Regions from separate parts of the Sphingomonas sp. PvP055 genome, predicted to be linked through region 4. Evidence: riboswitches for the same ligand, from Rfam matches in the RefSeq annotation. Region 4 holds a riboswitch; each other region holds the start of a gene.
The links. A riboswitch is a leader RNA that binds a small molecule or an ion and turns the genes downstream of it on or off. The one in region 4 is predicted to bind cobalamin.

Region 1: another riboswitch for cobalamin. It lies ahead of ABIC16_RS19925 (TonB-dependent receptor); the one in region 4 lies ahead of cobW (cobalamin biosynthesis protein CobW).
Region 2: another riboswitch for cobalamin. It lies ahead of ABIC16_RS18960 (TonB-dependent receptor); the one in region 4 lies ahead of cobW (cobalamin biosynthesis protein CobW).
Region 3: another riboswitch for cobalamin. It lies ahead of ABIC16_RS00715 (TonB-dependent receptor plug domain-containing protein); the one in region 4 lies ahead of cobW (cobalamin biosynthesis protein CobW).

The regions. Positions count from the first base shown of each region.
Region 1 is NZ_JBEPNS010000003.1:4,917-12,340, forward strand. It holds gene ABIC16_RS19915 (pyridoxamine 5'-phosphate oxidase family protein) at 1-224, shown strand, start outside; one part of gene ABIC16_RS19920 (IS3 family transposase) at 228-1,135, opposite strand; one part of gene ABIC16_RS19920 (IS3 family transposase) at 1,135-1,399, opposite strand; gene ABIC16_RS19925 (TonB-dependent receptor) at 1,811-3,850, opposite strand; cobalamin riboswitch at 4,020-4,256, opposite strand; gene ABIC16_RS19930 (putative quinol monooxygenase) at 4,511-4,837, opposite strand; gene ABIC16_RS19935 (winged helix-turn-helix transcriptional regulator) at 4,958-5,314, shown strand; gene ABIC16_RS19940 (Ros/MucR family transcriptional regulator) at 5,578-6,075, opposite strand; gene ABIC16_RS19945 (response regulator) at 6,346-6,729, shown strand; gene ABIC16_RS19950 (CPBP family intramembrane glutamic endopeptidase) at 7,396-7,424, opposite strand, start outside.
Region 2 is NZ_JBEPNS010000002.1:53,597-61,020, reverse strand. It holds gene ABIC16_RS18970 (TonB-dependent siderophore receptor) at 1-1,990, shown strand, start outside; gene ABIC16_RS18965 (alpha/beta hydrolase) at 1,948-2,877, shown strand; cobalamin riboswitch at 2,960-3,200, shown strand; gene ABIC16_RS18960 (TonB-dependent receptor) at 3,369-5,540, shown strand; gene ABIC16_RS18955 (PepSY-associated transmembrane domain-containing protein) at 5,527-6,984, shown strand; gene ABIC16_RS18950 (hypothetical protein) at 7,076-7,424, opposite strand, start outside.
Region 3 is NZ_JBEPNS010000001.1:149,355-156,778, forward strand. It holds gene ABIC16_RS00695 (excalibur calcium-binding domain-containing protein) at 91-402, opposite strand; gene rlmN (dual-specificity RNA methyltransferase RlmN) at 626-1,834, shown strand; gene ABIC16_RS00705 (amidohydrolase family protein) at 1,959-2,786, opposite strand; gene cobU (bifunctional adenosylcobinamide kinase/adenosylcobinamide-phosphate guanylyltransferase) at 2,854-3,369, opposite strand; cobalamin riboswitch at 3,397-3,599, shown strand; gene ABIC16_RS00715 (TonB-dependent receptor plug domain-containing protein) at 3,732-5,666, shown strand; gene ABIC16_RS00720 (aminotransferase class I/II-fold pyridoxal phosphate-dependent enzyme) at 5,670-6,743, shown strand; gene cobO (cob(I)yrinic acid a,c-diamide adenosyltransferase) at 6,740-7,354, shown strand; gene ABIC16_RS00730 (ABC transporter substrate-binding protein) at 7,351-7,424, shown strand, end outside.
Region 4 is NZ_JBEPNS010000001.1:2,027,853-2,035,276, reverse strand. It holds gene ABIC16_RS09770 (hypothetical protein) at 1-1,317, opposite strand, end outside; gene ABIC16_RS09765 (hypothetical protein) at 1,588-2,475, shown strand; gene rfaE2 (D-glycero-beta-D-manno-heptose 1-phosphate adenylyltransferase) at 2,494-3,918, shown strand; cobalamin riboswitch at 3,974-4,212, shown strand; gene cobW (cobalamin biosynthesis protein CobW) at 4,383-5,420, shown strand; partial or broken gene cobN (cobaltochelatase subunit CobN) at 5,427-7,424, shown strand, end outside.

The DNA of each region.
Region 1 (7,424 bases), on a different contig from region 4:
TTGCCCTATCATCCAAAAGTTCATGGGTTTCCCTCACCGGGGACGCCGAGGTCATACACGATGCCGAAAAGACTAAGCAGCTGTGGAACGCCGGCATCTCGGCGTGGTTTCCAAACGGGCCGGAGGATCCTGAGCTTGTACTGTTGAAAGTACATGCCGATGGCGCCGAATACTGGGACACCCCGGCGCGGCCTGACCTGCCCCCGTCGAGTGGACCGTGTTGATTGTTAGTGGATTATGCTCGCCGCTGCCATATCCGGGCGGAGGTGGAGCGAAGCGGAACCGGAGGCCGGATATGGCGGTAAGGCCGTTTCCGGGGCCGGTGGTCGGTAGCCAAGGCTGCTGTGCGGGCGAACGGTGTTGTAATGCCGCCGCCAGGCTTCAATCAGCACCTTCGCCTCGGCGAGGCTGTAGAAGATCTCGCCATTCAGCAGTTCGTCGCGCAGCGACCCGTTGAAGCTCTCATTATAGCCATTCTCCCATGGTGATCCCGGTGCGATGTAGAGCGTCTTCACGCCGATCTGGCCAAGCCATTTCTGCACCCCGTTCGCGATAAACTCGGCGCCATTATCCGACCGTATGTGCGCCGGTGGTCCCCGTGTGACGAACAGGTCGGCCAACGCCGCCAGTACGTCTTCATGTCTGAGCTGCCGTGCCACGACCAGCGCCAGGCATTCTCGACTGGCCTCGTCGATGATGGTCAGGATGCGGAACTTGCGGCCATCATGCGTGCGGCCTTCGACAAAGTCGTACGCCCATACATGCCCCGGATATTCCGGGCGCAGTCGGATGCACGAGCCGTCGTTCAACCACAGCCGCCCACGTTTCGGTTGCTTCTGCGGCACCTTGAGCCCTTCACGCCGCCAGATCCGCTCGACCCGTTTATGGTTCACCGTCCAGCCCCTATGGCACAGCAATGCCGTCACCCGGCGATAGCCGTAGCGACCATATTGCTTTGCTAGCGCGATGATGTCTTCGGACAGCGCCTGTTCGTCATCCGCCCCACGCGGCACCTTGCGCTGCGTCGATCGATGCTGACCCAACACCCGGCAGATCCGTCGCTCGGACACCGGAAGCTCTCGTCGCACATGATCGATGCAGCGCCGTCGTCGCGCAGGGCTCAGAAGTTTCCCCGGGCTGCCTCCTGCAAGATCAGCTTGTCCAGCGTCAGGTCCGAGATCGCCCGGCGCAGCCGCAGATTCTCCTTCTCCAGATCCTTCATCCGCCGCGCCTGGTCGGTCTTCAGCCCACCATATTCCTTGCGCCAGCGGTAGTACGTCTGCTCGCTGACAGCGATCCGCCGGCACGCGTCGGCCGTCGATGCCCCCTGTGCCAGCACGATCTCAACTTCACGCAGCTTGCCGATGATCTCTTCCGGCTTGTGCTTCTTGAATGGCATCTGTCGTCCCTTTCGTGGTCCAGACTATCATAGTCTCTGGGCCTCTCAGCGGGGGGCAGATCAGGCCGTGGTGTCGGTACTGTCGTTCGTCAAAGCGCATATTACGGGCAAGCCCTACCATATTGAGGACGAGAAGGTCGCCCTCTAGCGTATGCCGATCGTTCCGATCTCACCAATCTGGGTGTCCGCAGTTTCGGTCCCATCCAGCGCAGCCTAGGCGGCAGCACCAGCCAAAGGCGAGTTTCCGCACAGTCTGCGTCGCTTATGGGAACATGCTACCCGTCTGAGTGGGGGCGTACCGATCTGAGGGGTAGAGTCCAATGCGCGCACTATGAGGCAGACACCATTGCAGGTGCGCAGCCATTGAATGATCGCCAGCTTCACCCGAGACTGGCGATCATCTGGCACCGCCTAGAAACTCACCCGGACACCCAGGCGCAACGTCCGTGGCTCAACTACGCGGCTTAAACGACCATCGGCCGGTCCCGCGGTATCAAACGAGGGGATGTAGGATTCGTAGAAATAGGCGATATCCTTGTCGCGGCTGTCGAGGATGTTGAGCACCTCGCCGTACACCTCGAACCGTCCGATCTTGCGAGCCGCGCGGACGTTGACGACGGTACTTCCTGTATCTCGGACGCTGTTGTCTTCGATCAAAGGATAGGGCCCGAGGTGGCGGACGCGAACGCTTGCCTCCCAAGGATTGAGCACCAGCGCGATCCCGGCGGATGCGGCGTTCTCGAAGGCGTTGGGAATACGATCGCCATTGTCGTACCGCGACCGGCTCGCTGTGTAATTGCCGTCGATCGCAAGCCACGGCCTGGGCCGCCAGAACGCCACAAGTTCATAGCCACGACGCTCGCTGGCACCGGTCGGTTCGACCGCGTTGGAATCTCCGACGAAGCGCAGTTCGCTGTCGACGTCGAGCCACCAATAGGTCGCGGTCAGCGTAATGCCGGGTAACTGCCACCGGGCGCCGACTTCGCGGCCGTTGCCGCGGACCGGCACAGGCACCGGCGTTTCGACGTTTACCGCGCCGCGGACGTCGTTGGAGTGGAACCCACGTCCCCAGTTGCCGTAGAACTCCAGCCGATCGGTCGGCGAGTACGCGATTGATGCCTTGGGCGACAGGATCGCGTCGTCGCCTCTGCCTTCGCCGGCCAAGACCGCCGCCTGATCCCGCGCGCGAACGACGTAGTGATAATAGTCCCCACGAACCCCACCGATCAGGCGGAGACCCGTAACCGGCGTCCACGTCGCTTCGCCGTACAATGCTGCCGACGCTTCCTCGACATGGTAGCGGCCGAGCGACGACAGGAACGATCGCGCGCTGGTGCGATACACACCGACGCTGCCGATATGGTCGTAGCGCTCTTCGGTGCCGAGCGAGACGGCAAGGGTCGGTGCGAGCGTCCAACGCTTTTCGCCCCTCGCGCCGACGATCCAGCGTTTGTCGAACTGGCGGATCTGTGCGCTGGTCCCGTCCGGGTCGGTGTAGGTCGGGTTCGAATACATCGACCAGTCGTAGAACTGACCATAGACATTGGCGTGCCAGTCAGGCTGGCGGACCGCGACGTTGCCGACGAGCCGTGTCGTTTCGCCGCGTGCCGTCGGATCGGGTGAGCAGAACACGTCCTTGCAGAGCGCGGTACCAATTATGCGCTCGGGAATCTGTTCGGTCGGACGCCAGGTCGCGCGGTAGGCGTTGAGCGAGGCTTCGACCTGGCCTGCGCCAGCTGGAGCGGTATATTTCGCAAAGCCAGATGCGTGTCGCATATGCTCAGGCTCCTCCCATGGTCCGTCGTAGACCTTGGTTTGCGCGACGAGCGTCAGTTTCCCCGGACCAATCCCGTCAATCGTCCCGCCCGCGGCGATCCGACCATAGCCATAAGAGCCGCCCTCGACCGAAAGCCACGGCCGGGCGAAGCTGTCGATCGTGGTCATGTAGGCAGCCCCCGCCAGCGCGAAGTCGCCGCCATCGGCACGGTATGGCCCTTTGCGAAAATCCTCGCGCGCGACGATCTCCGGGATCAGTCCGTTGAGATCGAGATAGCCTTGGCCATGACCGTGGGTGCGCAGGTTCATTTGCACCCCGTCGATATAAGTCGTGAAGTCCGAACCGTGATCGAGATTGAAGCCACGCAGGAAATACTGGTTGGCCTTGCCGCTTCCCGAATGCTGCGCAGCGACCATGCCAGGTATCGCCTCTAGCAGTTCGGCAACGCGCAGCAGCGGGCGAACCAGAAGGTCGGCACCGGCGACGGTGCCCTCACTTGCTGCATGCGCAACACCGATCTTCGCTTCGCCGCGGCCGAACACGACAATGTCGTTTGGTGCCTGTGACGGCACAGCCTCGGTGTTTTGCCCCTGAGCCCATGCTGGTGTGGTGCTACATGCCGAAGCTATAGCCACGCATTCGAGCCATTTTGTTCGTAATCTCAGATTCTTCATGTCCGTCCCCCGTGCGCCAAGCGACTTCGGACGGGGGCGTCCGCTGCGAACGGTCGGCACGCGTCGACAGGCGGACGCAAGCGCCCGCGACACGAACCGATGCGACCCCCGCCGCTCGTTCGTCGCTCAGACGGAAGAACCGTGCCCCGACCATCCCCTGGACCAAAGCAAGAGCGACCAGACGCTGGCAGGTCTCCTGGCTCACGGGTCGTCGCTCGATATACGGCCTTCCCGGATCTCGGCCGTTACGGCGTTGGTCCAGTGGCTGCACCCTCCAAAAGAGGACGCGATGTACGTCTCGCTCGCCGCTTACAGTTGCAGGGACAGCCTCGGCTTCGGGAGAGTATCTCCCACACCGTGTTCCCTATTAAGTCCCTCTCGGGACACCAGCGCGATCACTGCCCAGCAAGATATTCATCCAGCTAGACGAGAAGCGCGTACCCGTGGCACCGTCAATCTGCAAGATTGCTCAGAGCTGCCCTATCGCAGTGCGATCGGCATTGCCGGACAACCACCCCCCACTACGTCCTAAAATGCCAATCAAACGGGATATCGAGACACTGGATAAATTCTCAGTTCACGATCGATTCCGAGAAGGCCGACGCCTTCTCTCCCGCCGTCCGTTTGCTGGAACGCCTTGTGGGCCGGTCCTCATTCCGGTCAGGACGGCATGTCGAGCGCCGCTCTGCCCGAAATCGAATAGGAGTCGGCCTGACGGTCGGTGATGCCGAGTTTCCCAGCTTCTTCGAATACCGCTTGGAAATCGGGCGTGGAGAGGTGTGCGTTCAACGCCGCCTGATCTCGCCAGGCTTCAATCAGCCGGAACGTGCCGGCGGCACCTACTTCCTCCGTAACGTCAAGAAATACGCAGCCGTCCCGCAGCCTGGCCGCGCTCGCCATGCGCGAAGCGATATCCCGGAACGCTTCCACGTCGCTGGGCTGGATGCGATATGTTGCATAGATCAGGATGGTCGGCGTGTCGGTCATGTTTAAGCTCCATTGTTGCGACGGAAAGATGATTGATCCCGTCGCGCACGTTTTTAGAATATGGACCGGCACTGGTAATGTGGGTAGAACCTACCTAAAGGTAAGTACCGAAGAGATGCGATGAGCGTTCCTCCATCTGACTGCGGCCTTGATGTCGCGCTGGCCATCATGGGCGGCAAATGGAAGCCGCTGATCCTGTATCACCTCCGCTCGGGTCCGAGGCGGTTCGGCGATCTCAAGCGGACGGTCGCCGGCATCAGCGAGAAGGTGCTAATACAGCAACTGCGTGAACTCGCCTCGGCAGAGGTATTGGTTCGTCGCGACTATGGCGAGGTGCCGCCCAAAGTCGATTACACCGTCACTCCATTCGGCATGACGCTGATCGAGGCTCTGCTGCCCCTGTGCGAGTGGGGCGTGAGGAACCGCACCGACGCTTCCGCCATCAGTAACTTCGAGGGCAAGCCAGAACGCGGCTAGATTGTGCTTGGTTGATCAGGCTTTCCCAGAATTGCATCCTTTTCGGGAACGGCAGCTATCGCCAGCCGCCTCCTGAAAGCTGCCTGTCCGTTCCCCACCAGGTCGGGACGTTCAGCCACATGACCGACGGGCCGACTGCCCCCCCAAAGCCGACTGACAGCTTTCGGGTGGTAGAGCGGTCGGACCGAAAACGCCCAATAGCGGACGATCATCCACGTCGAGTCGAAGCATAGTGGCGGCGGGCATGTTCGGCGCCTGTCACTTCACGCAGGCTCGGCTACCTTCGGGGGACGACCACGTTTTGGTGTAGATGTAGGCACCGTTGCCTTGACTGGCGGTTTCTGGCCCGGCTTTCGGCCAAGACCAACTTTTTTCGCCATATCCCGCCGCAGTGCCGAGTAGGACGGTGCAGTCATGGGATAGTCGGCCTTTAAACCATAGCGAGCGCGATATTCGCCAGCCGTCAGACCGTTGGTAGAAAGATGCCGCGTCAGCGTCTTGTAGGGTTTGCCATCGATCATTGAGATAATGACATCGGGATTTGCCAGCGACTTCCGTGCGGTGACTGCCCCGGTAAATTCAGGAGCGGCGTCCTCGGCAGTAACGTCTGCTGGCGCCGCCAAAAGACCGACCACTGCGGCGTGCATCGACTTCAAGAATGCCGCAACGTCCTCCGCCGACGTGCGCGTGTTAGGGTTGGACAACCATGCCATCGTCATTTGGGTAGCAAGCTCGACGCTGTTCGAAATTCCATCAGTCAATTTGAATTTCCTTGTTCGGTCCCCATAGAGAGGGCGTTAAAAAACCTTTTTGAACATCGCAACTCGCTAGTAGGTTGTCAGCCATTTCTTAGACGCCCATTAATAAACATTTTTAGATGTGAACGCTTATCGATTTCGCTGAAAGGATGCCGCATTACAGGAGCTTCGACAGCACTTGTATTCATATCACTGTTCTTTTCTCGTATACCATGCTAAACCTTATCCAGAAAATGAATCTATTTTCACTATTGCAGGGAAGGCGGGAGGAGCATGAGTAGCACTCGTAGTTTGCGCATTCTCTGCGTCGACAATGATCCGGACATAAGGCTTATACTAGAGATTTCGCTGCATCTCGATTCAAATATTTTTGTCTTTTCAGTAAGTTGCGCTGCGGATGCGATAAGTGCGTTAGCTGAAAAACCGTTTGATTTGGTAATTTTAGACGCTGCGCTGGAAGCCAAAAGTCGGACGGATTTGCTAAAAAAAATAACTAAAACGGATGGATCACCGCCTACTCCAGTGATTTTGCTCTCATCGGACACTTCTCACAACGTTCACCTCAACAGGCCCGGCATCATCGGGGTGATAACAAAACCATTTGACCCCATCACACTGGCGGGTGTTGTAAGATCGCAAATCGAGGCGATCACTTGAGAAATGTTATTTCACATATTTTGGTAATCCGATAATTTCCAGAAGATGGAGGATCAGCTTTCGGCCCTCGCCGCTGGGATGCGACGTCGCTTTGGCAATAGAGCTGAGGAAGTAGCTCGTAGCCAAGCTGACAATTCAAGTGGCGCTGTTGCCGAAACCTGGCGGTCCATCCTCAAGGCTCTCGAATCTACCTGGAAGGTGGACGAAAAGCGTTCTGCACCTCCTAACGGGGGTAAACCGCCGGCAGCGGGTGATCTTTAGTGAGGTTGGGGAGAGCAGGTTGCAATTCGCGGTAGCTCACCGACCAATTTCAGTCGTAGGGGCGGCTGATCCAGTTGGCGAGAAACTGCCCTTCAACGTACATCAAAGATTGGCCGGCAGACGCAAGCGCGGAAGGACGCTCGATTGTCAGGGAATGAGTCTTTGCAGCCTCAAAGCGGACCTACGGCAAGCGCCCAATCTCAGTCGTTCCGCCGATCGGCTGTCGTCCCAAAACCAGCCGTTCAAGCACTACGCCGACATTCCCAGTTCCCCATCCCCAACCGCCCATTTGGGGAAAGTGCAGTTGGGAACGGGTTTTGTGAAAGCGGTCGCATTGGTCGCAGCGAGGGGATCCGGTCACTCCCATCTCGCCCGACCTTCCCAATCGGGAAGATCCATCACCAATCAACTCGCTTCTAAATCACCACTGATGG
Region 2 (7,424 bases), on a different contig from region 4:
GACCCGAACCGCCACGCCGCTTATCCAGGTGCCACAGTCGGTCCAGGTGCTTACGCGGACGTTGATCCAGGAACAGGATCGTCGCACGCTCGGTGACGCACTGGTCAACGTCTCGGGTGTCACCCCAACGCGGTCGGACGAGGTGCTTTTCATCCCCCCGATCATTCGCGGCTTTCCGGCCGAAGTGTACCTCGACGGGCTGTCGGTGTTCGCCGGCAACCAGCAGGCCTACGACCCGAACAGCTTGGTAGGCATTGAGCGGATCGACGTTCTCAAGGGTCCGACCGCTACCCTTTATGGCGGGGGGATCGGCACGCCGATCGGCGGGGTCATCAATCTCCAAAGCGTCCGGCCGAACGATAAGGCAGGCGGGTATCTGGCGATGCGCGCGGGGAGTTTCTCGACCTGGAACCCCTACGGCGACATCAATGTGCCGCTGGCGGACGGGATCGCGGCGCGGATCACCGGCGAATATCAAAGCAACGGTAGCTGGATCGACAAGGTGTATGGCGAGCGCTGGTCGGTGCAACCCAGCGTCTCGTTCCAGATCGATCCTGCGACCGATCTCCTGCTCCAGGGGCAGTTCAGCCATCGCAGCAATCTCGAATATTCCGGCCTGCCTGCCGATGCCGCGCTGGCCGGCATGATCGACCGCAACGCCTTTCCCGGCTCGCCGATCGATCAGCCGCAGACGACGAACGACATTCGCATGGGGCAGGCGACGCTGCGCCACGCCTTCTCCGACCGCCTGAAGCTGACGGTCAGCGGCCGCTACTATTCGAGCAAGATCAATGAACAGGGGAGCTTCGTCTATCCGGGCCTCTTCCCTACCAAGACCGTCGCGCCGCTCTACGACGTGTTCCCGATCACCATGAGAAACCGCACGAAGGAGGCGACCGTGGATGCCAATCTGGCCGGCGATGTCGATCTGCTTGGGGGCACGCACAAGCTACTCATCGGCGTCAACTACGATTGGACCAGCTTCTATAGCGCGATGGGCTTGTTCGTTAGCGACTCCCCCTCGGGCACGATCGACCTTTCCGACCCGAGCTACGATCTGCACTACACGCCCCAGCTACCGGTCAACTCCTATACCGACGATCGCTTTACGACGTTTGCTGGCTACATCCAGGATCAGGCAACCTACGGTCCGCTGCACCTGACCGGAGGCTTGCGCGTCACCTCGCTAAAGTTCGTCGAGAACAGCAACATCGGCGTCGCCAACGACAAGACCTACACGCACGTCTCACCCCGTGCCGGCGCGACCCTCGACGTGGTGAAGGGCGTCGCCCTCTTCGCGGGCTATGCGACCGCGTTCCGTGCGCCCTTCGGCTTCATCGGCACGCAGACGCCGGTGCCGGAGACGTCGAGCAATATCGAGGGCGGCGTGAAGCTGGCGCTTACCGGCACGGGCCTCTCCGGCACGATAGCGGTGTTCAGGCAGACCCACGACAATGTCGTCACCGCCGATCCCGCCAATGTCGGCTTCTACATCCAGAGCGGACGGCAGCGCGCGCGCGGGGTCGAGGTGGACATGGTGTGGGAGCCGACACCGGCCTTCTCGCTCCTCGCCAATTACGCCTACACCGATACCCGCGACGATGGTGTGGCACCTGGCGACCGGCTCGCTCGTGTTCCGAAAAGTAGCGGGCGGGTCGCGGCTCGCTACCGGGTATTGCACGGTACGGCCAAGGGCTTGTCATTCGGTGCAGGCATCAGCGCTTTTACCTCGCGTGAGCTGACGCTGCCCAATACCCTCGCAGTACCGGGCTATGCCGCGATCGATGCGCAGGCGTATTACGACATTGGCCGGTTCACCCTTGGTGCGTCAGTGGTCAATCTGGGAAATCAACGAGCCTTCGATCCCTATTCCTACCTTGGTTATCCAGTGGTCGCGCCCAACCAGCCCCGTTCGGCCTATGTCACGCTCAAGGTGCGGATATGGCCATGGCGAAGCTGGCGAGGCGCTGGATCGCTTTGGCAAGCATAGGCGTGGCAGTCGCCCCTCTGTCGCCGGCTGCAAGCGCGCGGGCACCGGCGACCGGCGGGAAGATCATTCCCCTCTATGCAAAGGGCGGTGTTCCGTCGCTCGGTGTCCCGGAAGTGCGGGACCGGATGAAGACCGGCGAGACGATGATCTACGATGTCAGCGAACCAACGCTGGAGCTGTATCGCCCTGCACCTGGTCGCGCCAACGGCACCGCCGTGATCGTCGCGCCCGGTGGTGGCTTCGTAGCCCTCGGCTACACTTTTGGTGGCACAGACGTGGCGCAGGCACTGGCCGGCCGTGGCGTTACTGCCTTCGTGTTGAAGTACCGGACGATCCGGAGCGGTGACGGGCCGATGCGGATGCCGGATGTCCATATGAAAGAGATGGGCATCGTCATGTCGCGGGCGGAAACGGGCAGACCGATGGAGATGCCGCGCTTCGCTGGTGAGCCTCATGCGATCGAGGACGGGGCGCGCGCCATGGCGATCGTCCGGGAACGCGCGCGCGAGTGGGGCATCGATCCTCACAAGGTTGGCATGATTGGATTTTCAGCGGGCGCGTATCTTGCAGCCGATCTGGCAATCGGCGCCAAAGCGTCGCGGCCTGACTTTGTAGGCCTGATCTACGGCGGACTACGGACGCCGGTCCCGGAAGATGCGCCTCCCGCATTCATCGCCGGTGCGGCAGATGACGAGTACCAGCGGAACGATCCCGTGCTGCTCTATACTGCATGGCGGCAGGCAGGAGCTTCAGCCGAGCTGCACTTGTATGAACGAGGTAGCCACGGGTTCGATCTGCACGCGAAAGGTACGACGAGCGACCACTGGTTCAACGAGTTTGTCTGGTGGTTGCAATTCCACGGCCTCGTTAAAACCACAGCGAATTAGCCAGACCGTAACGTTCGGCTATGGCGATTGCCCAAAGGCATTGATCGGGATACATCGGCACCGCTGATCTGCTTTTGAAGCAGGCTGGCATGATCGCGTCGGTGTCCTGAGAGGGACTTAATAGGGAACGCGGTGAGGGTGGTTCGCCGCCTGAAGCCGAGGCTGTCCCTGCAACTGTAAGCGGCGAGCGCGATGCATATCGCTTCTTTCTTCATAGGAAGGGGCAGCCACTGGGCCGGACGTTACGTCATAAAGGCCTGGGAAGGCCGTGCATCGTGTGATGACCCGTGAGCCAGGAGACCTGCCGGCGTCTGGTCGCTCTTGCCTGGCCCAGGGGGTGGCCGCGGCACGGTACTCCGTCGAGCGACGACGTGTGCGGTGGGGACCGCACGGGCATGCGTGCCGGTCGCGATGGCGTCCGGCTGGCGCGGATGTCGGCCGTTCGCGGGAGGTCCCTGCCGGGTTCGCTCGACGCCCCGGGGATTACCGTAATGCCATTCCTATTGTCTCGCCTCGCGGTCGCGGGGGCTTTCCTGTCGCCTGTGTTCGCAGCACCTCTTAATGCTCAATCCACGCCCGCCCCCGACAACGAAGACATCCTCGTTGTTGGCCAGCATGCTCAGGACACGCTCACCACGCCGAATGCGACCGGCAGCCGCCTGGGCCTTACGCCGCTCGAGACCCCCGCGACGCTCTCGGTCATCGACGGCGCCACGATCCGCGCGCGCGGCGATATGTCGGTGATCGACGCGACGAGCCGTGCGCCGGGCATCAGCAACGCCGGCAACCCCGGCAATGGCGGCACCGCGCTCGCCGCACGGGGCTTCAGCGGTCAGGGATCCGTGCTCCAGCTCATCGACGGCATCAGGCTGTTCCCGGCTGCGGGCACGATCACCTTTCCGACCGATCCGTGGATGGTCGAACGGATCGACGTCCTGAGCGGTCCGGCCTCGGTGCTCTACGGCCAGGGTGCTCTGGGCGGCGCGGTCAATGTCCTGATGCGCAAACCCGATACGCAGCGGACGCAGGTGGAGGGAGAGATCGGCTATGGCTCGCAGGACAGCTTCCATGTGGCGGCGGGCGCAGGGGGGCCGATCACCGAGCGCCTCTCCTACCGCATCGACGGAAGCTATCGTCGGTCCGACGGCTATGTCGATCGTGGCCAGTCGCGCAGCCATGCCGTCTCGGGCACGCTGCGCTGGACACCGACCGACACGCTCGTCGTCACCGCGCGGGACGATTACGGCGACCAGAAGCCGATGCGCTATTTCGGCACGCCGCTGATCGAGGGACGGCTCGACGACCACATCCGGGACCGCAACTACAACACGCGCGACGGCTTTATCCGCTACCGGGACAACCGCACCAGACTGCAGGTCGACTGGACGCCGAGCGATGCGGTCACCGTCAGCAACCAGGCCTATCGCCTCACCTCCAAACGCTCCTGGCTCAATCTCGAAACCTATTGCTGGATCGCCGCAGACGGGGCCTGCGCCAACGGCAGCGCCAATACCGGTACGCCCGGCCGCATCCTGCGCACCGACATGACCGGCATCGTCCACGACCAGACGCAGTGGGGCGATCAGGGGAGCGTGACGTTCAGGACGGACGTCGCCGATGGCGTCGGCAACGACTTTGTCATGGGCTTCGACGTCAACCTCATCAAACTGACCTACTCCCACAATTTCGAGTCTGACCCGCAGGTTTCGGAAGTCGATCCCTTCGCGTTCGATCCCGGTCTGATCGTCGACACGCAAGGCATCGCACCGCGCTATCGCACACGCACCAACGAATATGCGGTCTTTGCCGAGGACCGGCTTAAGCTCGGCACGCACGTCTCGATCGTCGGTGGCGTCCGCTACGAGCGCGACACAATCCGCCGCTGGTCGATCGACTATCCGGGCGGCACCGGCACCGAGACGTTCGTGCTCGCCAAGCGGCTGCACAATGTGACCTGGCGGGTCGGGAGCGTCTATCAGCCGATCCCGACGGTGTCGCTCTATGGGCAATATGCCACCGGCGTGGACCCGCTGGGGACGCTGACCACCTATTCGACCGGGCAGGTGCAGTTCAGCAACGCGGTCGGCGACCAAATCGAGGTCGGCGCCAAGGCGGTGTTCCTCGACGGTCGCGGCACCGCCACCCTCGCCGCCTACCGCATCGTCAAGAAGCGCTTGCTGGCACAGCTGACCCCGACGAGCCCGGTCGAGCAGGTCGGCCAGCGATCGGCTAAGGGTATCGAGGCTGCGGTGTCGCTCGATCTGCCTTACGGCGTCGGGATCGATGCAAATGGCAGCGTGCTCGACGCGACGTTCGACGACTTCGTCTCTGGCGGCTCGAGCTTCGACGGCAATACCCCGCCAGACGTCCCCGAGACGCTTGCCAATCTCTGGCTGCGTTGGAACGCAACGCGCTCGCTCCAGGCACGCGCCGGACTGCGCTATGTCGGGCGCCGCTATTCGGACAATGCGAACAGCTTTCGCGTCCCCAGCTACATCACGGTCGATGCCACGCTCTCTTATGCGGTGACGCCGCACCTCGCGGTCGATATCCACGCCTACAATATGTTCGACCGGGACTATGCGCTCAGCACGTACAACAACGAGCAGTGGGTCCTTGGCCGTCCCCGCTCGGTCGACGTTTCGCTTCGTGTCAGCTTTTAACGGCCTCAGGCGGCCGGCGCTTGGCAAGACTGCCCGGCGCTGGCTGTACCTCGTTCATCGCTGGATCGGCATCGCCAGCTGCCTGTTCTTCGCCATGTGGTTTCTGTCCGGGCTGGTGATGGTCTACGTGCCTTATCCCTCCCTCTCGCCAGCCGAGAAGCTGGCTGGGAGCGAGGCGATCGACTGGGCAGCAGTGAACGTGCCGCCTCCGCTGGACGGCGGACGGCTATCGCAGGAGCTATTGCTCGAGATGCGCGACGGCGCGCCTGTATGGCGCGTGACCGGGTGGGATGGGACGCACACCACTCTCGCCGCCAGTCGCGGTACCGTCCTGCGGCCAGTCGATGCTCGTTACGCCGGTCGGGTCGCTGGCCGCTTTGCCAACGCACCGACGAGGCACGTAGAACGACTGACCCGGGATCAGTGGACGGTTGCTGGCGGCTTCGATCAACATCGTCCACTTTGGAAGGTTGCGCTTGCCGACGCGTCCGGCACGGAGGCCTATGTGTCCTCGACGACGGGCGCCGTCGTTCAAATGACCACCCGTCGCGAGCGGTTCTGGAATTGGCTCGGCTCGGTGCCGCACTGGGTCTATCCGACGGTTCTACGACAGGATCAAACGGCTTGGCGTCAAGTCGTGCTATGGGTGTCTGGTCCCTGCATCGCCGCGGCGGTTGCGGGGATGTGGATCGGCATCCTGCGGACCCGCATCGGCGCACGGCGCTTCAAAGGCGGACGAATGACACCCTACAATGGCTGGATGCTCTGGCATCATGTCGCGGGGCTGGTGGGTGGTGCTTTCCTGGTCGCCTGGATCTTTAGCGGTTGGCTGTCGGTAGACCCTGGTCATTTGTTTGGCGGGACTAAGCCGGACAAGGCGGCGATGCGAACATATCAGGCGTCCGATCCGATGCCGGGCCTGGCACTCGACCGGCTCGGCATATCAGCCGAAGGTGCGGTTATAGCGCAGTTGACTGACCATGCGAGAAATCCGCTCATCTTGCTCTCCTATCGCGACGGGCGGCGAGTAGTGTTGAATACAGCCACACTCGCGCCATCCCAAGCTACACAGGTGGCCATCGTGAGGGCCGCACGTCATCTGGAGAGCCCCGCGCCGCTACTCTCGGTCGATTGCCTGACGGCGCCCGATGCATACTGGTATGCGGTCGGGACGCTACCGCGTCTGCCAGTGTTGCAGCTGCGTTTCGCCGATCCGGCGCAGACTTGGTTCTATATCGATCCCGCTACCGGGGAAGTTCTCCGGACGGTCGATGAACGACAGAGGGTGTACCGCTGGCTATTCAACCTCCTCCACAGATGGGATCTGAACACGCTGACATTGCACCGGCCGGCCTGGGATGGACTGATCTGGCTGTTCTCGATCGCCGGTGTAGTGACATCGATAAGCGGCATCTGGCTGGGATGGAAAAGGCTCGCACGATGAACCACGGGAACCCCCGTGTAGCGTGCAGGCGGGAGGTGTCCGCTACGTAGGTGACCCTTGCACGAATAGGCTCGACGACGAGCATCGACTCTCAAAAGCTGAGGCCTATCCGGACAAACATCGTTCGTCCACCAAAGCCAAATGGCGAAATTGCGTTATAGGGTTGGGTCCCGGCATTGTCGGCCCCGTTGGTCCCGGCCGCAACCGAAGCCGTGCTCGAAGCGATATTCTCGTCCGGGTAAACGTCGAACACGTTCTGGGCGCCTGCGCTTAAGCGTAGCAGGCGCGTCGCCTGCCACGAAACCTCGATGTCTGTCAGCACGTCAGCGCCGAAGCGCTGGATGATGTCAGAGTTCGCGCTGGTCGCGGACACTGGCACGAAGGTGACGTCATAACCCGGCGTGAGTGCCGCGATCTGGGCTGGGGTGCGGTTGGTCAGC
Region 3 (7,424 bases), 1.9 Mb from region 4:
CGAATCTCCGGGCAAGGCGGAAGCGGTTGTGGATCAAGCCGTGGGTGAACGACCATACAAGATGGCCGCACGGTCGCAAATCATGCGCCGCTAGCCATGCGGCTCGCACGCAACCCCGTCCCCGTCTCCGTCCATATCCGTGCGATACCCCGGCTCCCCACGATAGATCGGGAAGGTCCCGGCAGACCGGGCGTCGTTACAGCCGCCCCAGGCGTCGCCTGCTTGTGGTGCCCGCTGGCGTTTCAAACCGGTAGAAACCGCGAGCTGCTGTGCCTGATCGCCCAGCGCCGCAGGGCCTGAGGGCGATGTCGTCGTCGACCCGAGACCGACGGCCACGCCAAGCACGGCGGCGCCCAACAGCGTTGGCAGGATCGGAAGCGCACGATTTCTCATCCCCTTCATATTAGTCAAACACGCCTAAACGAAAGCTTACCGCCGCGCAGCCGTACGCCGCAGCCGTACGCCGCAGCCAAGCGGCAACGCCGAAAAAGCGGTGCGTTCCCCCTAACTGTCCCATCGCGCCCCCTATGGACCAGAGGCCCCGGCATGCACCCGCCCTCCCGGAAACACCCCCTACCCGCACAGGGAGTAGAAAAACCCGCCATTTTCCCCTATGTGGCGCATCATGCAGACAGCACCAGCCTACGCCATGCCCATTCCGGGGCATATCGACCCCGTACCCGTGCCGCGCGCGCTGGTGCCGCGCAGCGACGGGCGGATCGATCTGCTCGGGCTGTCCAAGCCCGATCTGCGGATGGCACTCGAGACCTCGCAGCTCGACCCCAAGCAGGCCAAGCTGCGCGCCAAGCAATTGTGGCACTGGATCTACAATCGCGGCGTCACCGACTTTTCGCTGATGACCGACATCTCAAAGACGATGCAGCCGTGGCTCGAACAGCGCTTCACGATCAGCCGCCCGCAAGTGGTCGAGGCGCAGGTGTCGACCGACGGGACGCGCAAGTGGCTGCTGCGGACCGACGACGGCAATGATTACGAGATGGTGTTCATCCCCGATGCGGACCGCGGCACGCTGTGCGTATCGAGCCAGGTCGGCTGCACGCTCAACTGCCGTTTCTGCCATACCGGTACGATGCGGCTGGTGCGCAACCTGACCCCGAGCGAGATCGTCGGGCAGGTGATGCTCGCGCGCGATGCTTTGGGCGAATGGCCGAGCCAGCCCGAGGGGCGCATGCTCACCAACATCGTGATGATGGGGATGGGCGAGCCACTCTATAATTTCGACAATGTCCGCGACGGGTTGAAGATCGTGATGGACGGCGACGGGATCGGCCTGTCGCGGCGGCGGATCACGCTGTCGACCTCGGGCGTGGTGCCGCTGATGGCACGCGCGGGCGAGGAGATTTCGGTCAATCTGGCGGTGTCGCTCCATGCCGTCACCAACGAGATCCGCGACGAGATCGTCCCGATCAACCGCAAGTATAAGCTCGAGCAGGTGCTGCAGGCGTGCGCGGACTATCCGGGCGCGAACAATGCGCGGCGGATCACGTTCGAATATGTGATGCTCAAGGACAAGAACGACAGCGACGCGGATGCGCGCGAGCTGGTGCGGTTGCTCAAATTCTATGACCTGCCGGCGAAGGTCAATCTGATCCCGTTCAACCCGTGGCCGGGCGCGCCGTATGAATGCTCGACGCCGGAGCGGATCAAGGCGTTTTCGAACATCGTGTTCGATGCCGGCATCAGCGCCCCGGTCCGCACCCCGCGCGGGCGCGACATCGACGCGGCGTGCGGGCAGTTGAAGACCGCAAGCGAGAAAAAAACGCGCGCGGAGCTGGATGCGCTGGCGGCGGAGAAACAGGCGGCGCTGGGCTAGGGTTCGTTTCACCCCCCCGTTCGGGCTGAGCGAAGTCGAAGCCCCCGTCTCCCCCGAGCCTAGGCTTGCTTGGGAGTGGCGCTTCGACTGCGCTCAGGGCGAACGGATGGGGTCGGGCGACGGCTCACCCCAGCGCGTAGAAATCCACCGCCGCATCGTGGAATAGCCGGTCGATGTCCGCCCCAGCATCGCGCGCCATCCGCAGCGCATCGTCGTGCCAGCGCCGCCAATCATCCCCCGACAACAAGACGACCGGCCAGTCGCTCCCCCACATCAACCGCGGCCCGAACACGCTGACGAGATGCGCGACATAAGGCGCGAGGTCGCTCGCGGGCTGGCCGGAGCCCTGTTCGGTCCGCAACCCCGACAATTTGCAATGCACCCCAAGCCCAGCGAGCGCGGCGATGTCGTCGCGCCACGGATCGAGTGTCCCTGCGGCAGGGAACGGTTTGGCGGCATGATCGATCACGATCGGCAGGTCGGGCCAGCGCTCCACGAACCGCGCGAGCATCGGCAAGTGGCGCGGCTGGACCAGCGCATCCAGCCGCAGCCCCGCCGCCTGCATCGCCGCGATCGCGGGGGCAAGGTCCGCGCGCAGCAGCCAGTCGGTATCGTCGATCGACTGGAGCATCGGGCGCAGCCCGCGCAACCACGGGTTGCCAGCGAGCGCGGCGATGCGATCGGGCGCGGCGGGGTCGGCGAGATCGACCCACCCGACCACCGCGCGCACCAGCGGCGTGCGCTCCGCCAGCGCGAGCATCCAGTCTGTATCGGCATCGGTCGGTTGCGACTGGACCAGGACGCTTCCCGCCAGCGGAAGCCCGTCGCACGCGGCGATCAGGTCTGCCGGCCCGAAATCGCGGTGGATCGGCGCTTCGGCCGCCGTCGGCCATTCATGTCCGGGCGTCGTCAGCGACCAGAAGTGTTGGTGCGCGTCGATCCATCGCGTCATCGTCGTTCCTCGTGCAATCCCTTGACCGGAATGCCATTTGCGGACCGCGGAGACCAGCCCCGCGGCGTCAGGTCCGATACCGCTGCAACGGCAGCACCAGCCCGGCGGCCACGAAATAGCTCGCGTCGACCTGCCCCGCGACCGCCTGGTTGAGCCGCCCCGCCGCATCGCGGAAGGTGCGACCAAGCGGATGATCGGGGACGATCCCCATCCCGACCTCGTTGGTCACGATCACGATCGGCAACGGACTCCCCGCGATGGCAGCCAGCAGATCGTCCGTCGCGCCCGCGATGTCATGCTCGCCGAGCATAAGGTTGGACAGCCACAACGTCAGGCAATCGACCAGCACCGCGCCCGTCTCGACCGAAGCGATCGCCGCGGGCAGCGCGAGCGGGCACTCCACCGTGCGCCAGCGCTCCCCCCGGTCCGCGCGATGCCGCGCGATCCGGTCCGCCATCTCGCCGTCGCGGCCCTCGGCAGTGGCGAGATAGGCGAGCGGCCCCGCGCACGCCTCGGCGGTTTGCTGCGCGAGGCGGCTCTTGCCCGAGCGGGCACCGCCCAGGAATAGTGTCGTCCGTGTCACATCTTGCCCTTGCCCAAAGCGCGCTCTAGACGCGCCGATGCGACAGGTTCCCAGAGATGGGATGAAAAGGGAACCCGGAAGCGTGCTCAAGCGCGTCATCCGGGGCTGTCCCCGCAACTGTGACCGGCGAGTCTTGCTCCTTCTGCGTGCCACTGGATCTCCGGATCCGGGAAGGCCGAGCCAGACGACGACCCGGGAGCCAGGAGACCTGCCTGTCGCGGTTGTCCTTCGTCCGGCCGGGGTGTGCCGTGCGATCGAGGTTTTCCTCGCGAGACGACGTGGTTGGGGTCGTGCGCGGCGGGAAACGGAATTCCGACATAGCGCCGTGCGTGCCCCCGTAGCTGTTGCGAAGGGGAATAACCGTGAAGACCTGTGCCTATCTGATCCTGCTGCCGTGCATCGCCGCCGCCGCGCCCGCGTTCGCCGAGAGCGCGCAATCCACCGCCACGCTGGAGCAAGCCGCCAACGCATCGCAGGATATCGTCGTCACCGCCAACCGCGCGGCGCGCCCGGCGGATACCGTCGGCCAGTCGGTCACGGTGCTCGACACCGCGACGATTACCGAGCGCCAGGCGGTCGTCGTGTCCGACCTGCTGCGCCAGACGCCCGGCGTCACCGTGGTGCGCAACGGCGGGATCGGCACCACCACCTCGGTCAGCATCCGCGGCGCGGACAGCGACCAGACCGTCGCGCTGATCGACGGGATCAAGCTCAACGATCCCTCCGCCCCCGGCGGCGGGTTCAACTTCGGCAATCTGCTGATCGGCAACATCCAGCGGATCGAAGTGCTGCGCGGCGCGCAATCGGTGCTGTGGGGCAGCCAGGCGATCGGCGGCGTCGTCAATCTCATCACCCGCCAGCCGACCGAGCAGATCGCGATCAACGCGCGTGCCGAGGGCGGCGGCTATGGCACCGCACAGGGCTTCGCCAACGTCTCGGGCAAGATGGGGCCGGTGTCCGCGAGCCTCGGCGGCGGCTATTACGGCACCGACGGGATCTCGGCCTACGCCCCCGGCACCGAGCGGGACGGGTACCGCAACTATGCCGCGAACGGCAGCCTCGGGATCGCGCTGGCCCGCGACGTCTCGGTCGACCTGCGCGGCTTCTATACCAACAGCCGGACCGACATCGACGGTTTCCCACCGCCCAACTTCACCTTCGGCGACACGCGCGAATATGGCGATGTCGAACAATGGGTCGGCTATGCCGGGCTCAACGCCGCGCTGTTCGACGGGCGTCTGCACAATCGCTTCGGTTATGCGCATACCGACACCGACCGGCGCAACATCGACCCCGATGGCGACCCGACCGAGACGTTTCGCGGGATCGGGCGCAACGACCGGCTGGAATATCAGGGCACCGCGAACGTCACCTCGGCGGTGTTCGCGACCTTCGGCGCGGAGCGGGAAGTATCGCGCTTTTCCTCGTCGAGCTATGGCGGGCCGGTCACGCGGGGCCGGGCGCGGCTGTTCAGCGTCTATGGCCAGCTCGCCGTCACCCCGATCACCGGGCTGACCGCGACCGGCGGCGTGCGGCATGACGACCACAATGTGTTCGGCGGCGCGACGACCTTTTCGGGGAGCGGCGTCTATTCCCCCAATCATGGCGCGACCACGCTGCGCGCGAGCTATTCCGAAGGCTTCAAGGCGCCGACGCTGTACCAGTTGCAGAGCGAGTATGGGAACACGCGGCTGAACCCGGAACGCTCGCACGGCTGGGATGCGGGGGTGACGCAAAAGGCGCTGAACGGCGCGGTCGAAGCGAGCGCGACCTACTTCCATCGCAATTCGTCCGATCTGATCACCTTCGTCTCGTGCGCAGCACCGCTCACGGGGATCTGCGCGGGTCGTCCGTCGGGCACGTACGAAAACATCGCACGGACGCGGGCACAGGGGGTCGAACTGACGCTGCTGCTGCGTCCGGTCGAGCCGCTGACGGTGAGCGCGAGCTACACCTATCTCGACGCGACCGACCGCTCCGCCGGCAGCCGCAATTTCGGGCGCAAGCTCGCGCGGCGGCCCGACAGCAGCATCACGGTCAACGCCGATTATCGCTGGGCGTTCGGCCTGACGACGGGGGCGACGCTGACCTCGGTAGGGGATAGTTTCGACAATGCGTCGAACGCGCGGCGGCTCGACGGTTATGTGCTCGGCGACGTGCGCGCGTCCTTCCCGGTCACGAAGATGGTCGAAGTGTTCGGGCGGGTCGAGAACGTGTTCGATACGAAATACCAGACGATCTACCAATATGGTCAGCCCGGCCGCGCTGCCTTCGGCGGCGTCCGCCTGACGTATTGAGCGTTGCGCGCACGCGATCTTGCCCTGTTCCACGCGCACGGCGGGCGCGTGGACGCCGCGCGTGCGATGTTCGGCGGGGATGACTGGATCGACCTGTCGACCGGGATCGCGCCCTGGGCGTGGCCGGTCGCAGGCGTGCCGCTCGGGTGGGAGCAGCTCCCCGAACCGGGCGCGATCGCAGGGCTCGAGGCCGCCGCGGCGGAGGCGTTCGGCGTGGCGGATCCGGCGCGGGTCATCGCGGTGCCGGGGAGCGACCTCGCAATGCGGCTGCTTGCGCTGGTGATCGCTGCGCGGCGACCGTGCGTGGTGCGGCCGGGCTATGCCGGGCATCTCGCGGCATGGCCTGACGCGGTTGCCGTGGCACCGGAAGCTGTCACGGCCCTACAAACGAGCGATTCCCCCGCGCAGGCGGGGGCCCAGGGTACCGCACCGAACGCGCGTAACTCTGGGCTCCTGCCTGCGCAGGAGCACGGTGGCATGGGAGGCGCCGACCTGCTCGTCCTCGCCAGCCCGGCCAACCCGGATGGACGCGTCACCGATCCCGCGCTGCTTCGCACCCTCGCGCAAAGGATGACCGTGGTGGTGGACGAAGCCTATGCCGACCCCGCGCCCGGCCTCTGCCCGGAGGCGGGCGATCGGCTGATCGTGTTGCGCTCGTTCGGGAAATTCTACGGCCTGCCCGGGCTTCGCCTCGGGTTCGTCATCGCAGGAACCGATCTTGCGCCGCGACTGCGCGCATTGCTCGGCGACTGGCCGGTGTCGTCCGCGGCGGTCGCGATCGGCACCGCGGCGTATCGCGACCAGCACTGGCACCGCGCACAACAGGCGCGCATCACCGAGACGGGCGGCTTGCTCGACGAAGTGCTGCGCGATGCGGGCCTCGACGTCGTCGGCCACGCGCCGCTGTTCCGGCTGATTGCATGCGACGGTGCGACAAAGCTGTTCGAAACGCTCGCGCATCATGCCATCCTGACCCGTCCCTTCGCCGACCAGCCCGACCGGCTGCGCATCGGCCTGCCGCGCGGTGCGGCAGGTCTCGTCCGTCTCGCCACCGCGCTCGAGGAGTTCCCCCGATGACGACCGAAACCCCCGAAGATTTCGCCCGCCACAATGCGCGCAGCAAGCGCATCGCGGCGGCGCGCGAGCGGATGCAGGCGCGCCGCACGCTCGAACGCGGGTTGCTGATCGTCCACACCGGCAACGGCAAGGGCAAGTCCTCGTCCGCCTTCGGCATGGCGATCCGCAGCATCGGCTGGGGGATGAAGGTCGCGATCCTGCAATATGTGAAAGGCAAGTGGGAAACGGGCGAGCGCAACTTCTTCGAAGCCTATCCGGATCTCGCGACGTTCGAGGTGATGGGCGAAGGCTTCACCTGGGACACGCAGGACCGCGAACTCGACATCGCCGCCGCGCGCGCCGCATGGGAGCGGTCGAAAGCGATGATCCTCGATCCCGCAATCGAATTCGTGATCCTCGACGAACTCAACATTGTGCTGCGCGACGATACGCTGCCGATCGCCGAGATCGTCGCCTTCCTCAAGGATCGCCCGCTGACCAAGCACATCTGCATCACCGGGCGCGGCGCAAAACCCGAATTGCTCGAGATCGCCGACCTCGTCACCGATTTCACCGAAGTGAAGCACCCGTATAACGCCGGGTTCAAGGCGCAGAAGGGCGTCGAGTTTTGATCCGACTGCTCGCTCTGCCTATTGCGGCGGCGCTGCTGACCTCCGCCGCGCCGGTGCGCCCGCCGCGGAT
Region 4 (7,424 bases):
CGAGGCGCTACCGATGTTGTTCCCGATGCCACTGCTTCGGGAACTCAGGATCGTGCCGTCGTTGAGGATCGTACCAATCGTACCACTATTGGCGATGCCGCCGGCCGCCGAAGTACCGAGCGTTCCTGCCGCTATCCAGCCGCTGTTCGTTACCGTGCCGATCTGCCCTCCGTTTTGCACGGAGATCCCGCGCGTAGCGCCGGACAACGTGCCGGTGTTGCTGAGCGCGCCGACACTGCCGGTAGCGCCGATCACGATGGCGGCAACCGGACTGTCGATGGTCCCGCTGTTGTTGAGCGAAGCGAGCGTTCCGCCGATATAATCACCGGCCGCCAACAGCAGCAGGTTGTTGCCTACCGTTGAGCCGCGCACCCCGAAGATGGACCCGAAACCGGTGCTGATGCTGACGCCGGTATAGCTTGAAGCCTCGGTGGCTTGGACCAGCGTCGCCAGCGTTCCCGCGAAATAATTCTCAGTGGCGAAAAGCGGAGCGGAAAGCGTTCCGCCAGAAAGCGTGGCTCCCCCCGTCACAGACAGAGTGCCGGCCGCCCCCAGCACCAGTTTTCCTGCCGTCTGGTTGTAGCGTCCAGCAACTCCAATCGCGGTCGTGAGCGTCAGCGCGGCGCCCGAGTTCGTGACGGTATAGCCGGACGCCGATATCGAATCATTGAGCAAAATGTTGCCCGAATTGAAAACGATGTCGGCGGCAGAGGTGATCGTACCCGTCGCACCGGTCACGAAGCCGCTCAACGTGCCGATCGTCGGACCCGTACCGCCGCTGATCGTCAGGGCGTTGCCGTTGTTGGCAATATCGCCGGCGATCAGGCCCGAATTCTCGATCGTCCCGAGCGAGCCGGCGTACGTGCCGTCGACATCGTTGATGATGGCGAACAGCCCCTTTATCGTGCCCCTGTTGGTGAGTGTTCCGATCGTGCTGCCATAATTTAGGATCGCCCCGGAGCTCGCGCCGGAGATCAGCCCGGAATTGATGATGGCATTGATGATCGCAGGAGTCAGGGAGCTACTGGTCGCCCGGGTAAGAACGAGCCCCGAGCCAAGACTGGTAATCCTGCCGGTGTTGAGAAATAGCCCGATCGAACCAGTGTTCTGCACGGCATTAACGGACAAACCGGTGTTGTCGATGACACCGTTATTCGTGAACGTGTCGACCGTACCAGAATTGAAAACCGCGGCACTCGTGTCCGCGACGACCGTGCCAGTAGGCTCGATCTCAAAAAGCCCGACATTGCCATTGAGCACCTGCGCCCCGACCGTCGTTCCGGAAATGGTCGTATCCGCCCAGGATGTTTGGGGCATCGCAAGTCCAGCTCCAATCGCCAATAGCGAAATGCCGGCCTGCAGACGTCGAGTCCGTTTGGTCTGATCGGGCGCTTCGCCGTTCATCACCACCGGACTTCCCCTTCAACAACAGATGCGGATCAATAAACGCCTTACTCTCATTGAGGTATATTACTTCAAACCCACATCTATACCGCCAACCGCATTACAATACGTCTGTTCTGCGTTTATACATTTAGGTAATATTACAGTAGTTTCTTTCTCCTTTCGGGAGTTCACTTCCACTGAATGAAGACGGATCTGTCCGACCACGTTCGGGGACCATACGGTGATGCACTCGTCCGTATTGCGCTATGCTGTGCGACACTTCTTTCGCTCAGCTTCGGGAGCCCGTCCGTCGCGCGCCAGTCCGCATCGCGCCTGGTGCGCGACGCGGCGTGGCAGTCGCAGGTCATCCCGACCGGGCGCTTCGACCTTGCATCAGCCACGCGATCAGGGCGCGATACATCCGATGTCCTCGTGATCTACATCGAGGGCGACGGCTTCGCCTACACGCGCGAAGGGCGCCGTTCGCTCGATCCGACACCGACCGCCCCCGTCGCGTTGCAACTTGCCGTGCAACACCCCGGTCAGGGCGCGGTCGCCTGGCTGGCGAGACCTTGCCAATACGCTGCCCGTTCGCGTCACTGCCAGAGCGATTACTGGAGTATCGCGCGTTTCTCCTCGGAAGTGATCGACAGTGCGTCCGAGGCGCTGGATCTTCTCCTTCGACAGACGAACCGGATTAGACTGATCCTCGTCGGATATTCGGGAGGCGGAACGCTGGCAGCGCTGTTGGCGGAACGGCGGCGGGATGTGGCGGCGCTGGTGACGGTCGCCGCCAATCTCGATCTGGCGCAGTGGACGCGCGCACGGCACTTATCCCCCTTGTCGCGCTCGCTCGATCCAGCAGCCGAAGCGGCGCTCCTGTCGAGCGTGCCGCAGGTTCATTTCGTGGGCGGCGATGACCCCGTGGTCGACCCCACGATTGCCCGAAGTTTCGTCGCGCGCATGGCCCCGAACGCGCCCGTTTCGATCATCGTCGTTCCCCATCAGGATCACGGCGGCGGCTGGGCACGCCGCTGGCCGACCCTCTCCACGCGTCCTGAACCCTCTCAGGTTCGCGGCTGGCGCTGACATTGCGGAGACCCGAAGATGACTCACCAACGCCCCCCGGCCATCCTGATCGTCGGCGATACGATGGTCGATCGCTACATCATCGGCGAAGCCAGTCGGCTTTCGCCCGAGGCACCGGTCCCGGTCATGCGCGCGGCGCGCGAGGAGTCGCGCCCCGGTGGCGCAGCGAACGTGGCGGCGAACGTTGCCGCGCTGGGCCAGCGATGCGTGCTGCTCACCGTCTCCGGGGACGATGCAGCGGGAGACGATCTCGCGAGAATGATGAAGGAGCGAAAGGTCGTGCTCGATCGCGTGATCGACCCGGGACGACCCACCACGCAGAAAACCCGCGTCGTCTCCGGCGTGCAGCAAATCGCGCGGATCGATCATGACGGGCATGCGAGCGAGACGGCGCAGGCAGAATTGGTGCGGCGGTTCGAGGCACGGATCGACGGTGTCCGCGCCGTCATCTTCTCCGATTATGACATGGGCGTCCTCCACCAACTCCCGTTGCTGCTCTCGATCGCCCGCAAATATAGCGTGCCCGCCTTCGTCGATCCGAAATGCGCCGATCGCTCGCGGTACAAGGGTGCGTTCCTGCTGAAACCCAACGCTCGCGAATTCCACGCCCTGTTTGGTGCTTGCGATGAAGCGCACATTGCTGCGCACGCGGCATCGGTTCTGGAAGCGATGGCGTTGCGCTATCTCGTGGTCACGCGGGGCGACAAGGGAATGCTGATGGTGTCGCGAGACGGCACCATGGTCGATCATCCGACCGAGGCCTTGCAGGTCTTCGACGTGACCGGCGCGGGCGATACCACGATGGCCGCGCTCGTCGTGGGGATCGTCGAGGGGCTGCCAATCGCTGCGGCGATCGACCAGGCGAACGTCGCCGCGAGCATCGCGGTATCGCGCCAGGGAACTTACGCGGTGACTCGCGGAGACCTGGAGGAACGTCTGTATCGGCGCGACCACGCGATGACGAAGATGATCCCGCTGCCGCTGCTCCTCGCAAAACTCGACCATGTCCGCGCAAACGGCGCCCGGATCGTCTTCACCAACGGGTGTTTCGACGTGCTTCATGCCGGGCATGTGCGTTTGCTCGACTTGGCGCGACGGCAGGGCGACGTCCTGATCGTCGGCCTCAACGACGATGCTTCGATTCGCCGCCTGAAGGGCCCGTCGCGGCCCGTCAGCAGCCTAGCCGACCGCGCCGAAGTCCTGAGCGGACTGGCCGCGGTGGACCACATCGTGTCGTTTTCGGATGATACGCCGATCGACCTGATCCGAACGATCCGACCGGACGTCCTGGTCAAGGGCGGCGACTATACGCCGGAGACGATGGTCGGCGCCGATGTGGTGCGCGCGAGCGGCGGAACGATCTTCTTCGCGCCACTCCTGGCGGGCCGATCGACCACGGCGCTTCTCCGTGCCGGAAACGTCCTGGAGCATGTCGGCGATTAGCGAATTGGCAACACGTGCCGTCTGGTCTAATATGCACCGCGAGGGCCTTTATTCGGTCCTCGCTGATCGCGCCGGTGCCCCGCGAGGGGCTTGAATGGGAATGCGGTGCGGGGGGCTTCCCCCAAATCCGCGGCTGTCCCTGCAACTGTAAGCGGTGAGCGAAAGCGTCATGCCCCCTTCTCCGGAAGGGAGCGGCCACTGGACTGAGCCGGTCTTAGGACCGGGCAATCTGGGAAGGTGATGCTCTAGCGATGACCCGTGAGCCAGGAGACCTGCCGGCGATAAGGTCGCTCTTGCCTTGGCCCAGGGGATGGCCGCGGCACGGTTCTCCGTCTGAGCGACGAGCCTATGCGGCTGGGGCTGCATCGGTGCGTGGCTCGGGCGGCTTCTGGCGCTCGTCCGTCGTCGCGCGCCGTCCTTGATCGGCCCCACCCGTTCGTTGCTGTTGCGCCACGGGGAAGAACATGTCCGACCTTTCGAAAGTTCCCGTCACGATCGTCACCGGCTTCCTCGGCGCCGGCAAGACGACGTTGATCAGCCATTTGATCCGGACCGCCAAGGGCCGCCGGCTCGCGGTGGTGGTCAACGAATTCGGCACTCTAGGGGTCGATGGCGATATCCTCAGGGGATGCGCGATCCCCGATTGTCCTGCCGAGAACATCGTCGAGCTGGCGAATGGGTGCATCTGCTGCACCGTCGCGGACGACTTCATTCCGACCGTCGAGATGCTGCTCCGGCTCGATCCGCGGCCCGACCACATCCTGATCGAAACATCCGGGCTGGCCTTGCCAAAACCCCTGCTCAAGGCGTTCGACTGGCCGGCGATCCGGTCGCGCATCACCGTCGATGGCGTCATCACGCTCGCCGATGCGGAGGCCGTCGCCGCCGGGCGTTTCGCGCCCGACCTTGCGGCGGTTGACGCGCAGCGCAACGCAGACCCCAGCATCGATCATGACACGCCGCTCGCCGAGGTGTTCGAGGATCAACTGGCGTGCGCCGATCTGGTGCTGCTGACCAAATGCGACCTCGCCGGTCCCGAAGGAATCGCCGCGGCGCGAGCGGCCATCGCCGCTGAAATGTCGCGTCCGATCCCGGTGATCGAACTTGTCGACGGCGTCGTCGATCCTCGGATCGTGCTGGGTCTGGGCGCCGCGGCAGAAGACGATATCGCGGCCCGCCCATCGCATCACGACGGCGAGGACGACCATGAGCATGATGATTTCGACAGCATCGTCGTAAACTGTGGTGAGATCGCGGATCCGGCCGGTCTGGAAGCCCGGATCGAAGCGCTCGCGAGCCGAGGCGATGTGCTGCGGATCAAGGGGTTTGCCGCGGTGTCGGGCAAGCCGATGCGCTTGCTCGTCCAGGCGGTCGGCGCACGGGTACGGACGAACTACGATCGCTTGTGGCGCACAGACGAACCGCGCGGCTCCAGGCTGGTGGTGATTGCGGAACGCGACCGGCTCGATCCGGCGGTCATCGAGGCGGCGCTGATCGGCTGAGCCCCGATGCACGTCGTCTTTCGCGAAACGCATGGGATCGAGGACACCGCGACACCGCGCGATCTGGGGCAGGATGCCGCGGATCTCGTCGTGCTGTCCTTCTCCGATAGCGACCTGGGCGCTTTCGCGGTCGGGTGGCGTGCGGCTGGACCGGCTTTGCCCTCGGTGCGGCTCGCCAACCTTGCCGATCTCGCGCACCCCCTGTCGGTCGATACCTACATCGAACGGACCCTCGGTGGCGCGAAGGGCATTCTGGTCCGGCTGATCGGCGGGACCGCTTATTGGTCCTACGGACTCCAGCAACTCGCGGCGATCGCGCGGCAACGCGGGATCGCGCTTGCGGTGCTGCCCGCCGACGGGCGCGTGGATCCAAGACTGGATGCGGTATCGACCGTTGCGGTGGCGACGTTGCGACGCCTGACGGACTTGTGCGACCTCGGCGGCGCGTCCGCCGCGCGCGCGGCGCTGGAGATCCTGGCGGCGGCGGCGGCGCTGACGACGGACCGAACGATCGAAGCGCACGGGATCGCGGGCGTCGGGGGGTGGCAGCCGGGCACCGGCGCTTCTTGCCCGGCGGCATTCGCGATCACCGCGGGCAAGCCGCGGGTGCTGCTGGTCTTCTACCGGTCGTATCTGATCGCATCCGATGTCGCGCCGATCGCAGCCCTGCACGCGGGCTTCGAGGCGCGGGGGTACGCTGTGATCGGGCTGTTCGTCCCGTCGCTCAAAGACGGCGCGGCGCGCGGGTGGATCGCGCGCTGGGTCGCGGCGCTCGCGCCTGCGGCGATCGTCAACGCCACCGCCTTCTCGGCGAGCGATGCGGCGGGCGTTACGCCGCTCAATGGCGCCGGGGTGCCGGTGTTCCAGGTCGCGCTCGCGACGTCGGATCGGGCGGCGTGGGCGGCGGCGGCGCGGGGGCTGAGCCCCGCGGATCTCGCGATGCACGTCGTTCTGCCCGAGGTGGATGGCCGGATCTTCGCGGGGGTCGCCAGTTTCAAGGAAACGGCGGCGCGCGACCCTGATCTGCAATATGCCCGCCGCGAGCACCGGGCCGATCCGGCGCGGATCATGGCGATCGTTGCACAGGTGGACGGCTGGGCCCGGCTCGCCGCGAAGCCGGTGGGGGCGCGGCGGCTGGCGATCGTGCTCTCGACCTATCCTGGCAAGGCGTATCAGATGGCGCATGCGGTGGGGCTCGATGCGATCGGGTCGGTGGGGGCGATGCTCGACGATCTGGCGGGGGCGGGGTATCCCGTCCGGGCCGATGCGGGGGCCGACATCGTTGAAAAACTGACAACAATCACAGTAGCTTGGCCCGTACCTGCCTATCGCGAAGCCCTGACCCGCCTGCCCGCGGCGCTGCGGGACGCGCTGTTCGCGGCGTGGGGGCAGCCCGAAGCGGACGGGCTGGTGACGGATGGCGCGTTCCACTTTGCGGCGGTGCGGAGCGGGGACGGCATCGTTGCGCTCCAGCCGGAGCGTGGCGATCCGGCGGTGCGGGCGGAACAGTATCATGATCTGAGCGCCTGCCCGCGGCACGGCTATGTCGCTTTCCATCTGTGGCTGCGCGCGCTGGAGATGGATGCGCTGGTCCATGTCGGCGCGCATGGGACGCTCGAATGGCTGCCGGGCAAGGCGGTCGCGCTGTCGGACACGTGCTGGCCCGAGGCGCTGCGCGGCGCGATGCCGATCGTTTATCCCTTCATTGTCAACGATCCGGGCGAAGCCGCACAGGCCAAGCGAAGGATCGGCGCAGTGACGATCGGTCATGTCCCGCCCCCGCTCGTCGCGTCGGGGGGCGGCACCGGGCTCGGTCGGCTGGAGGCGTTGCTCGACGAGTTCTCGAATGCGGACGGGCTCGATCCCGCCGCGCCGGGATCGGTTGCAGCGCGATATCGCGGACGAGGCCCGGTCGCTCGGGCTCGACGCGGTGCTCGGTCTCGACACGGCGGCGACACAGGCAGAGGCGATCACGCGGATCGACACGTTCGTCTGCGACGTCAA